DNA from 2 places in the Pseudovibrio sp. SCP20 genome. Region 1 is predicted to be linked to the other one. Evidence: riboswitches for the same ligand, from Rfam matches in the RefSeq annotation. Region 1 holds a riboswitch; the other holds the start of a gene.
The links. Region 1 has a riboswitch for cobalamin ahead of AC3CB2_RS04310 (TonB-dependent receptor plug domain-containing protein). Riboswitches for the same ligand answer to the same signal wherever they lie in the genome.

Region 1 (5,448 bases):
TTGGAACCATTGGCCCAGTGTGTGCACGGAACGGCCTTTACACCAAGTTTCTCCATACGCTTCATTATGGTGGCGATTTCCTGATCCGTATCAGGGCCATAGCGATTGATGGCAACAATCACAGGAACGCCGTAGCTCTGGCAGTTTTTAACGTGACGTTCCAGATTGCTCATGCCTTTTTCAAGTGCGTCGATGTTCTCTTCCGTCAACGCGTTCTTGGCAACGCCGCCATGCATATTCAAGGCACGCACAGTTGCCACAACTACCACCGCATTTGGTGTCAAACCAGCTTGGCGACATTTGATGTTAAAGAATTTTTCCGCACCAAGGTCTGCACCAAATCCTGCCTCCGTCACCACATAATCGGAAAGGCGCAAGGCTGTCTTGGTCGCGATCACAGAGTTGCAGCCATGTGCGATGTTCGCAAACGGGCCACCATGAATAAAGGCCGGATTGTTCTCCAGCGTCTGCACCAGATTTGGACGGAAAGCATCTTTCAGCAGAGCCGTCATCGCACCATCTGCTTTCAGATCACGGCAGTAAACTGGTGTCTTGTCTTTACGATACGCAATCAACAATCGGCCAAGCCGATCCTGAAGATCCTGCAGGTTTTCTGCCAGGCACAGCACCGCCATCACTTCAGAGGCAACGGTGATGTCATAGCCAGACTCGCTTGGGTATCCATTGCTCACACCGCCAAGGCCAGTGGTGATGGAACGTAGTGAACGATCATTAATGTCCACCACACGGCGCCACACGATACGGCGCTGATCAATGTTTTCCGCATTGCCCCAGTAGATGTGGTTGTCGATCATGGCAGAAAGCAGGTTATGAGCTGCGGTGATTGCATGCAGATCGCCGGTGAAATGAAGATTGATATCTTCCATCGGCACCACCTGGGCATAACCACCACCAGCAGCGCCGCCCTTCATCCCAAAACAGGGCCCTAGAGAAGGTTCACGCAGGCAGATGGTTGTTTTCAGGCCAATGCGGTTCAGTGCATCACCAAGGCCAACCGTCGTTGTCGTCTTGCCTTCACCAGCAGGAGTAGGGGAGACAGCAGTCACAAGTATGAGTTTTCCATGTGGCCGACTGTTCACTTCTGGCATCTCATCCAGGTTCACTTTAGCCTTGAAGCGGCCATAGGGCTCAAGAGCATCCTCAGGGATCTCCAGATTTTGAGCGATACGCGCAATTGGTTTCATGTCTGCTGCGCGGGCAATTTCAATATCTTTCATGGAAAATCTCCAGATTAGAACAGGTCACCAAAGGAGCCGGAGAGAGCGTCAAAACGCAAATCAGGCAGGAACAGCAATGTAATCCCTACGTAGAAGCTCTAACGAATGCACGTAGAAAGTTCAAGATTGTGCCCGATCACTTGAAAGCAACTTTGTTAACGGCTGTCATTTGTATTTCTGCTGAGACTGGAAACATTATTGCCTGAATAGCTGTTGGTCTGTTCTAAATATCACCAAACTTAGCTTGCACGACAAATCCAAGGGCTTTAGAGCTGTTTAGGTTTTCAAAATTATCTACGCCAAGGCCGTAGTTTCGTCGGTTAGGTCACCCCATGTTTTTATTCGAAGTTGCCGCGCTCGGTGCTGCTGCCACCTGGGCCATCGGTGGTCTCATTTCTGCAAAACCTGCTGCGCATTTAGGAGCCATCGGCTTCAACTGTGTGCGCATGTGGTTTGTTGTGCTGTTTCTGGGCGCCTATGTGTTGGCAACTGGCACCTGGAACACCGTTGATTCTAGCCATGCATCACTCATCTTCTTGTCTGGCTTTATCGGCATCTTCATGGGTGACACACTGTTGTTCCTCACCCTCAACCGCATGGGGCCGCGCCGTACAGCCATTCTGTTTTCCATGAACGCACCTATGTCTGCGCTACTGGGCTGGTTGTTCCTTTCCGAAGAGCTGTCTCTGCAGGCCGTAATTGGCATCGCCTGCGTTCTTGTCGGCGTTATCCTCGCCATCGCATTCGGAAAGCGCAAAGACCAACTGCATAAATGGGAAGCAATCAGAGGTCCGGTCGTGATCGGCGTCCTCTTCGGCACTTTGGCGGCTTTGTCTCAGTCCGTGGGCTCAATCATCATCCGCCCTGTCATGGAAAGTGGTGCTGACCCTGTCGCGATCTCCCTCATGCGCTGCACCATCGCTGCCTTTGGCTTGCTGGCGCTGTTCTACCTGCCAGGCCGTCCATTCCGCCTTGCAAACCCGATCAACAAAGAGATCGTCGCACTCGCATCTTTGTCCGGCATGCTTGGCATGGGCATCGGTATGACCTTGATCCTCTATGCACTCAGTGGCGGCGAAGTAGGCATCGTCTCAACGCTTTCCGCAACAACGCCAGCAATGATGCTTCCGGTTCTCTGGTGGCAGACCAAAGAGTTCCCAGCCATCGGCGCATGGATCGGAGCACTCCTCGTTATTGTTGGCTGTGCACTGATCTTCATGAGCTAATCAGCAGGAAAGATCATACTCCATCTAACCACCACAAGCAGGTGCGGCCAAGTAAGACCGCATCGCAAGATCTGGTAGTGGAACAATCACTTGCAATTTCTGTGAGTTTACCCAGCAATTGGTCGAATTTTATCAAGTTCCTTGCTGAGGCAGTTGACGGAAGCCCCTGAAATCTGATCAATAGCCGTGTATTTGGTATTTTTATCGATCAGATGAAAATGAAAAGGGAACACGGTCCTATCGGATAAGCCGTGGCTGCCCCCGCAACTGTAAGCGTAGAGTTGTTGCTCACACATGCCACTGATACAGCTGTTTAAAGCGGTGTTGGGAAGGCGGAGCAGCAGTAAGGACGCGCAAGCCAGGAGACCTGCCAGATGCAGTCACTCACCCAAAGCACGGGGCGTGTTAAGGGGCGGTATTCCGTTCAGGTGACATTCACAGTGCGTCTGACCGGCAATCAAACACACCTCTTTTCAAGAGGTTAGAGTAGATTTCTCCAAAGACGCACAATGCAATCAACAGCATGGCAGTTCTGAAAGCTGCTGTGAATGGTGGACCAAACTCGTGCGTAACACATCTTGGATCGCAGCTACCCTCAAGTCCGGCGTAGCTCTCTCAGCACTCCTCAGCTCAACCCTCGCATCAACTGCGCAGGAAGCTGATCTCGACGAAATCATCGTCATCGCCAACAGAACGGAAACCGAAGCCGGCAAAGTCGGCTCCACAACCCACGTCGTCACCGAAGAAGACCTGAAAAACGACGGCGCTACGTTTGTTCAGGATTATCTGGCGCAGCTCCCGGGCATTTCTCTCACGCAAAATGGAGGAGCAGGTACACTATCTACTCTTCGCATGAGAGGTCAAAATGGTAGATACATTAAAGTTTCGGTTGATGGCCTGGATCTAACCGATCCAACGCGCGCGCGGCCTTCGGCAGCGTTTCAACATATATTACTCGCAGATGTAGAACGTATTGAGATACTCAAGGGCTCTCAAAGTGCTCTTTATGGTGGGCAGGCGATTGCTGGTGTAATCAATATTGTAACTAAGCGTGCGGTGGCGGGAACGGTTAAACAATCCGGAAGAGTTGAAGTAGGTTCTTACGATACCAAAAGTGTTTCATATGGTGTTCGAGGGGCAACTGATCGCGCTGATATCGCTTTGGGCGTAGAGCACTTTCGTACGAGTGGGATTAGTGCGGTTTCCCCAAAAGGTAAATCAGCGGATGATGATGGTTACGAGAATACGACGCTGACAGCTAAAGGGTCCTACGATCTAACTGAAAATCTCAATCTTTACTTCGCGGCAAGAGGCACCAAAGGTATCACCGAACTTGATAGCCCCGGTCAACCGAACCTTAAAGATGACATGCATTATCGGCAAGTTTCAGGAAAGGTAGGTGCGAACTACCTTGCATTTGACGATCGGTTCTTTTCTGACTTTTCGGTACAGGTTACAGATATCAAGCGAGAACAGGATTTTGAGGATGCGTCCAAACAGAACTCTGTTTTTGAAGGACGGAAAGTTAAGCTTGACTACCTTGGTGAGTACGATGTTAGCGAAAAGACAAAGCTCAACTTCGGGGGAGATTGGTCTAAAGAGTTCTCAAAAACCAATGATCCGATCGATGACAGCAGTTCCATTGGTGGCGCTTTCCTTCAACTAATGATCGAACCACTTAATGGGCTGAGTTTGGCTGGCTCTGCGCGCTTTGATCAGCATAGTGAATTTGGCAGTTTTGTTTCGAAACGTTTGACTGCTTCTTATGAAGTTAATGAAGATCTGAGAGTTCGAACCAGTGTCGGAAATGGGTTCAGAGCTCCTTCGCTTTACGAACTTAATCACCCCAGCTATGGCAATCAGAATCTTGAACCAGAAGAAAGCCTTAGCTTCGATTTTGGCATAGATAAGAAATGGTTGGATGGACAGCTTTCAACGTCTGCAACTTACTTCAATATTATGACTGATGACTTGATTGATTATGACCGCTCGACCAGTAAGTATAATCAGATAAAAGGGACATCCCGCAGTCAAGGGGTTGAGTTGGAAATTAGTTATAAGCCAATCGATCGCTTGGTTTTGACTGCTGGCTATACCTACACCTACTCTATTGGTCCTGATAAGAAACGTTTAGCTCATGTTCCTCTTCACGATCTGTCCGTAGGTATGAATTATGATCTGACTGATGATATTTCGTTGAACGTTAATGGTACCTACCTTGGTGAAAATCTTGGCTCTGATTGGCCCAACATTGTGGATATGGAAGATGTCTTCTTGTTAGGTGCAAAAGCCTCATATGATGTGACCGAGGAGGTGGAGTTATATGTTCGTGGTGAGAACCTGCTGGATCAGGAGTATGAACTAATCAACGGCTATCAGACACCGGGCCTTTCCGTTTACGCTGGTGTTAGCGCCAGTTTCTGATTAAGTATGCCGCTCAGCAAAAGTTGGGCGGCATTCTCTGTTATCTTCAGTATTGCCCGATGCTGCGTTCTAAACTCTCACGCTGCTCAAAAGGTCTAAATGCGAAATAAGATCAAAAAGATCATGCAGACCGCACTGCTGATGACGTTGGTTATCAGCCCGGCAGCAGCCCGTGCAGATGAGAGTGGAGTGAGTGCACCCAAGCGGGTTGTTTCCATGAACCTGTGCACCGACCAATTCTCCATGTTGCTCGCAGGTGAGGGGCAGCTTGTCTCGGTTTCCAGATTGGCATCGGACCCAACGCTCTCCGTTATGAATGAAGAGGCGAAAGCCTACCCGATCAACTTTGGCGGGGCGGAAGAGATCTACCTGATGAACCCAGATCTTGTGATCGCAGGCACCTATACCAATCAAACCACCGTGCAGATGCTGCGTGGTCTTGGTATCACCGTGGTGCAGGTTCCGCCGGTGCGCACCATCCCGGATATTGCCAAGGAACTCCGTCGTCTCGGTAAGGTACTGGGGCAAGAGCAAAAAGCTGAGGCACTGGCCAGCCGGTT
Region 2 (5,448 bases), 710 kb from region 1:
CGGAACCAGCGCCGGATCGTGATAAGTCTCTTTCGGATCAATGTTGTAGCCGCGTGCAGGCTGAATACCGACGGTCACATTGCCATAAGTCTTGAGCGCCAGCTGGAACGACCCGTCCAAAACATGCGGATCATCCTCTGGTGCACCCCAGCGTTCCTCAATCCCCTCACGCACCGCCAAAGGCAGCTGAGAAAACAACTGCTTATAACGCTCCAGCGGCAACTCTTCCCCGCCTTTGCGTTGGTTTGCGTTGCTAAGTGCATTGGTAGGACCAGCCAGCAGATCCTCTATCAACGCTTCAGAAGAACCAGGCGCATTCTCAGCAACGCCATAACCTTCTGTTTTCATGGCAGAAAGAAGATGCGCGCAGGAAGCAGGCGTATCGAGCCCCACCCCGTTTGCTATACGCCCATCCTTGTTGGGATAGTTTGCGAGCACTATGCCAACTTTGCGCTCGATTGCGTTTTTGTGTTTCAGCCGCGCCCAATTGGCCGCCAGTGTCGCCACAAACTGCACCCGGTCCGGTTTTGGTACAAAACGAACAAGCGAACATTGTGTTTTGGTATCACGGCCACCTTCTTCCTTAAACGAGATCGCCCGCGTTAAAAGACGGCCATCAATTTCCGGCAGCACAACATGCATAGCAAGGTCACGCGGGGATAAGCCCTGATCACTCTCCGCCCAGCCCTCTTCAGAGGAGGACGACAGCACAATCTGCAGAACGCATGCACCTTTATTGTCCAGCACCGTGCCGGAATGAACAGCCCCTGCGTTTGATAGGGCAAAGGCCGTGGCGTTCAGAACCACATCAGGCGGGCACTCTTCAAACACGCTGGAAACAACTGCCGCGCATTCCGCCTGTTTCAGGCTCGCCACATAAAGCACAAGCGGATTAATCCCCTGTGCCTCTAGCTCATGACATAATGCCTGTACTGGCTCTATCGCCCCGCTTTGATAAAGCGCCCGATAAAACACGATGGCTGCAACAGGACGGCTCGGGTCTTTCCAGCTCGCCTGCACATCATCCAATGAAGGAAGCGAATGCCCTTGCAACATCAGCCCGGCCCGCGGCAACGCCATAGGCTCAGAAGGCGCTTCAACAGGCAGCTCGGCAATCTGCGCCGCATAAAGCAAAGCACCGGAAAGGTTCTCCGCGCCACCTTCAATCAGATAGCGCCACAACATCTGCGCAGTTTCCAGCGGCACGGTGGAGCGTTTGGCAAGCTCCTCATCCCACTTGTCATCCCCCGGCAGCAGAACCAGCTTCACACCTTCAGCACGGGCGACCGCTTCCAGCCGCTCAACGCCGTAGCGCCAGTATTCAACGCCGCCCAACAGGCGCACCACCACAAGTTTTGAGGCTTGAATGCACTGCTCAATATAAAGGTCAACAGAGTACGGATGGGACAGCGCCAGAAAACTGGCAAGCCGCAGGGAGTAGCCCTCATGCTGGGCATGGGCCGCCGCAAGGCCAGCAAGCTCTGTGTCCGCTGCGCTTAAAAACACAACATCCGCAGGCGTCTGCCCCAGATCGACAGCCTCTTCTCCATCATCCAATCGGCGTGATTGCCCAACAAGTACGTGCATCAGGCAGAAACCAACTCAAATTCACTCAGCGCAGCATTCACACTGTGCTTGTCCAATCCTGCAAGACCAATCACAACCAGCTTGGAATGGCTTTCACTGCCAGCCGCAAACCAGGCTTCCACACGTGGGCCAACCGCCTGCACCAGCACCGGCGCCACTTTGCCTTCCACCACCACACTGCCTTTAATCCGCAGCACGCCGGAAACCTTCATGGCCGCCTCCACCTGAGCTTTCACCTCCTCAATGGAGGCAAACCGGCGGGTTGGCAGCACAAAGCTCTCAAAGTCATCATGGGAATGATCGTGATGATGATGGTGGTCGTGGTCGTGGTCGTGGTCGTGGTCGTGGTCGTGGTCGTGAGCATGCTGCGCTTCATGGTGAGAAAGACGCAAGTCCATATCATCCTCAGCCCCGGCATCCCGGCCCAGCAGAACATCCAGCGCCAGCTCTCCATGAGAGGCAGCCACAATCTCAACCCCATCGCGCAAACGACCACTGATGGTCGCCTTCACAGCGGAAAGCTCTTCCTCAGTCAAAAGATCAGCTTTGGAAAGCACAACAAGATCGGCGCAGGTCAGCTGGTCAGCAAACAGCTCCTCCACCGGGCTTTCGTGGTCCAGCGCCTCATCTGCAGCACGCTGCGCCGCAACCGCTTCTTCATCAGAAGCAACCTTGCCAGCAGCAACAGCAGGCGCATCCACCACAGTCACCACACTATCAACGGTGACGCGCGGTTTCACGGAAGGCCAGTTGAACGCCCGCACCAAGGGCTGCGGCAGCGCCAGACCAGAGGTTTCAATCACGATCACATCCGGTGCCTGCTCCCGCTCCAGAAGCATTTCCATAGTTGGCAGAAAATCATCCGCCACCGTGCAGCAGATGCAGCCATTGGCCAGCTCCACCACCTCATCCGCAGAACAATCCGGATCAGCACAGCCATTGACCAGCGATCCATCAAAACCCATCTCGCCAAATTCGTTGACGATGAGCGCAATGCGCTTGTCCTGAGCCTTCATCAAAAGGTTGCGGACCAATGTGGTTTTTCCGGCACCCAGAAAACCAGTGATAATGACGGCAGGAATTTTTTTGGAAGGCGCAGCAAAAGAAACAGTCATAGGGAAATCTCCGGAAAAACAGCAGGCTTCAGCTGCAACGGTTGACCGGCAGCAACAAACATCACGTAGTGGCAAAACTCAGCGATACGCTGGTTGAGGCGCCCGGCCTCATCACGAAAGGCGCGGGCCATGGCGTTTTCAGGCACGATGCCCATGCCCACCTCATTGCCAACAAACACAACGGGGCATGGCAAATCGGAGAGCACAGCACGCAGCTGTTCAAGCTCAACGCTCCAGTCCCGCTCGGCATGCATAAGGTTGGAAAGCCAAAGCGTCAGGCAATCAACGAGGATGGCGCGCTCCGCATGGGCATGCTCTTTCAGCACGCGCACAAGCTCCAGCGGCTCCTCAACAGTGTCCCAAAGGTCGCCCCGCTGCATCTTATGATGCGCGATACGTTCCTCCATTTCACCGTCAAAGGCCTGGCCTGTCGCAATATAAGTCGGGCGTCGCCCGCTGCTTAAAACCAGCTTTTCCGCATATGCGCTTTTCCCGGAACGAGCACCGCCCGTTACGAGACAATGACGAACGCAAAGGTCGCCGCTCTGTTCAGCCATCTGGGTTAGCTGATCAGCAAGCGCGTGGAAGCCGAAGCTTCACTCAAAGAATATGAAAGTACAGCAGCTGTCTCGCACGGAAACAGGGAAATATGTGTCATGAGCACCTCTCGCCGTCCACCCGACAGCAGTCCTATGTCAAATCATATCTCCAGCCGGTCTCCTGGCTTGCGGCTCTGTCGATCACAGCCCCTTCCCAGCCTCCAAAAAGGCCAGTGGGATTATCGCAATGATCTCGCCGCTCACAGTTGCGGGGGCAGCTGCGGCTTACTTCCATATATATGGAACCGCATTCCCGTTTAATCCTTCCGCCTGAAAGCCTCGGCACAGACGAAAAGAAACTGGAGTTCTGGGCTTAAGTGTGGGGCGCAATCAGCTCCCCTGTCAATTGTCTTTGTGAGGATTCCAACATCACCGGAAAATCAAACCCGCAAAATCCGCGGTTTTTGGAGATTTCTGGCTAACCCCCTTGGATATCTCAATAAAAAAAACGAGAAACTGTCCACAAATCGAAAAATTCCTAAAAAACGACTTGGCAAACACACCATGCCTCTGTAAAAGCCTCCTCACGCAAACGGCGAGGCAAACTCGCAAGGGTGTCATGATCCCCGGTAGCTCAGTGGTAGAGCAAGCGGCTGTTAACCGCTTGGTCGCTGGTTCGAATCCGGCCCGGGGAGCCATCCTTTCTCGTTTGCAGCCATAACGGCAAGATCATCGTGATCCCCGGTAGCTCAGTGGTAGAGCAAGCGGCTGTTAACCGCTTGGTCGCTGGTTCGAATCCGGCCCGGGGAGCCACTTTTCTTGATTGCAGCCAAATGGCGAGGACATCGTGATCCCCGGTAGCTCAGTGGTAGAGCAAGCGGCTGTTAACCGCTTGGTCGCTGGTTCGAATCCGGCCCGGGGAGCCATCCTTTCTCAAAATTCCCCTCTCCTTTAAATCAGCGTTTCATCTCACAGAATTCGTACGCGTGCGTCTAACCCTACAATAATAAAAACAGTGGGTAGAAAACCATGTTCACGCGCAGCGAAACCGCAGCACTGGCAAGTGCCGCAGGCCGAAGAAACGGAGTCCATCTGGGTAGAACTCTCTTCCGCACAAAAGCGGAGGCACTCCATTTCGCGGCAAAACTCACCCTGATCCTGCATATGGCGACCAACTAGCCGAGCGACGCCTCCCCAAATTATCGGGGAGTTCATAAGCAGGGAGAGCTGTGCATATCACGCAGCACTTAAAACAGCCCGTATCAGGCAGATGCACCCCACACAAAAGGGGCAGAAATGAAGCGCTGTTCTTTCAAAAGCTTAAGCCACTTGAAAAAATAAGTGATTTTTTTGCCAATGAGAGAAACTGAGATGCTCATCACAGTTCTCTCCATTTTGTATAGCAAATCAACACAATGAAAATTTTACATAATAGCAATTAAATAACCTGAAAGTATAAATACGCGAAACATAATTTATATACAATTATTATGGCATAGATACTCTAAGTAAATACGTATACCTCTAATGTATCTGGTGCGAATTATCATAGTCACTACTTCGTGATGACTGTGTTACTGCACACAATAAGGCGCCCCCTCTGGGAAAGTTGCTGCGTGAAAGTCAGGGAGCCATCAATGAGTAGTCTGTTTCCGCTGTGCGGTCTGCCGCACGTCTTGAATTTTCGCTTCGCAAAATCTGGTCTTCTTGCTGCCTGTCTCGCTGCGCCGCTTACGCTGGCTGCGCCTGCACTGGCAGAAACATCTCCTGCAACGGACCCGGCCACACCTTCCGGCCCGCAGCTCATTGATAAATCCGAGGACGGCAACACCTACGCCATGCCAGAGGACTATCTCGCCGTCACCGTCGCCCCCCCACCCAAAGCCCCTTATGCCGACCCGCTGGAAAGTGATCTGTCCATCTGGGTGGGTGAAGTGGAAATTCAGGGTCGCAAAACCTTGTGGGTCGAGCTGATCGATCAACACGGCGAAGTCATTTACAACTCCGAAGTCCAGCAGAACGAAACCCATCTCCTGCCAGATGGCAGGGCCATTGCGGTGACCGTGATGCAGCCAGACAGCCACAGCAAAGCCATGCAGTCGGCTGCTCTGAAGAAGGACCAGTCCCGCGTACCAACGGATGAGCGCTTTGTGGTCACCCGCAAGGAAGCTTTTGCCCCAGCGTTGGATACGCAGGTGAACCTGCTG

Region 2: linked by a shared signal. The riboswitch ahead of cobU (bifunctional adenosylcobinamide kinase/adenosylcobinamide-phosphate guanylyltransferase) and the one ahead of AC3CB2_RS04310 (TonB-dependent receptor plug domain-containing protein) in region 1 are both predicted to bind cobalamin.

The regions. Positions count from the first base shown of each region.
Region 1 is NZ_JBYMDH010000001.1:939,648-945,095, forward strand. Features, by position in the region: gene AC3CB2_RS04300 (formate--tetrahydrofolate ligase) at 1-1,238, opposite strand, end outside; gene AC3CB2_RS04305 (DMT family transporter) at 1,571-2,464, shown strand; cobalamin riboswitch at 2,641-2,853, shown strand; gene AC3CB2_RS04310 (TonB-dependent receptor plug domain-containing protein) at 3,029-4,888, shown strand; gene AC3CB2_RS04315 (ABC transporter substrate-binding protein) at 4,988-5,448, shown strand, end outside.
Region 2 is NZ_JBYMDH010000001.1:1,647,387-1,652,834, forward strand. Features, by position in the region: gene cobN (cobaltochelatase subunit CobN) at 1-1,587, opposite strand, end outside; gene cobW (cobalamin biosynthesis protein CobW) at 1,587-2,702, opposite strand; gene cobU (bifunctional adenosylcobinamide kinase/adenosylcobinamide-phosphate guanylyltransferase) at 2,699-3,259, opposite strand; cobalamin riboswitch at 3,396-3,606, opposite strand; tRNA gene AC3CB2_RS07215 (tRNA-Asn) at 3,865-3,939, shown strand; tRNA gene AC3CB2_RS07220 (tRNA-Asn) at 3,980-4,054, shown strand; tRNA gene AC3CB2_RS07225 (tRNA-Asn) at 4,093-4,167, shown strand; gene AC3CB2_RS07230 (hypothetical protein) at 4,271-4,420, shown strand; gene AC3CB2_RS07235 (hypothetical protein) at 4,879-5,448, shown strand, end outside.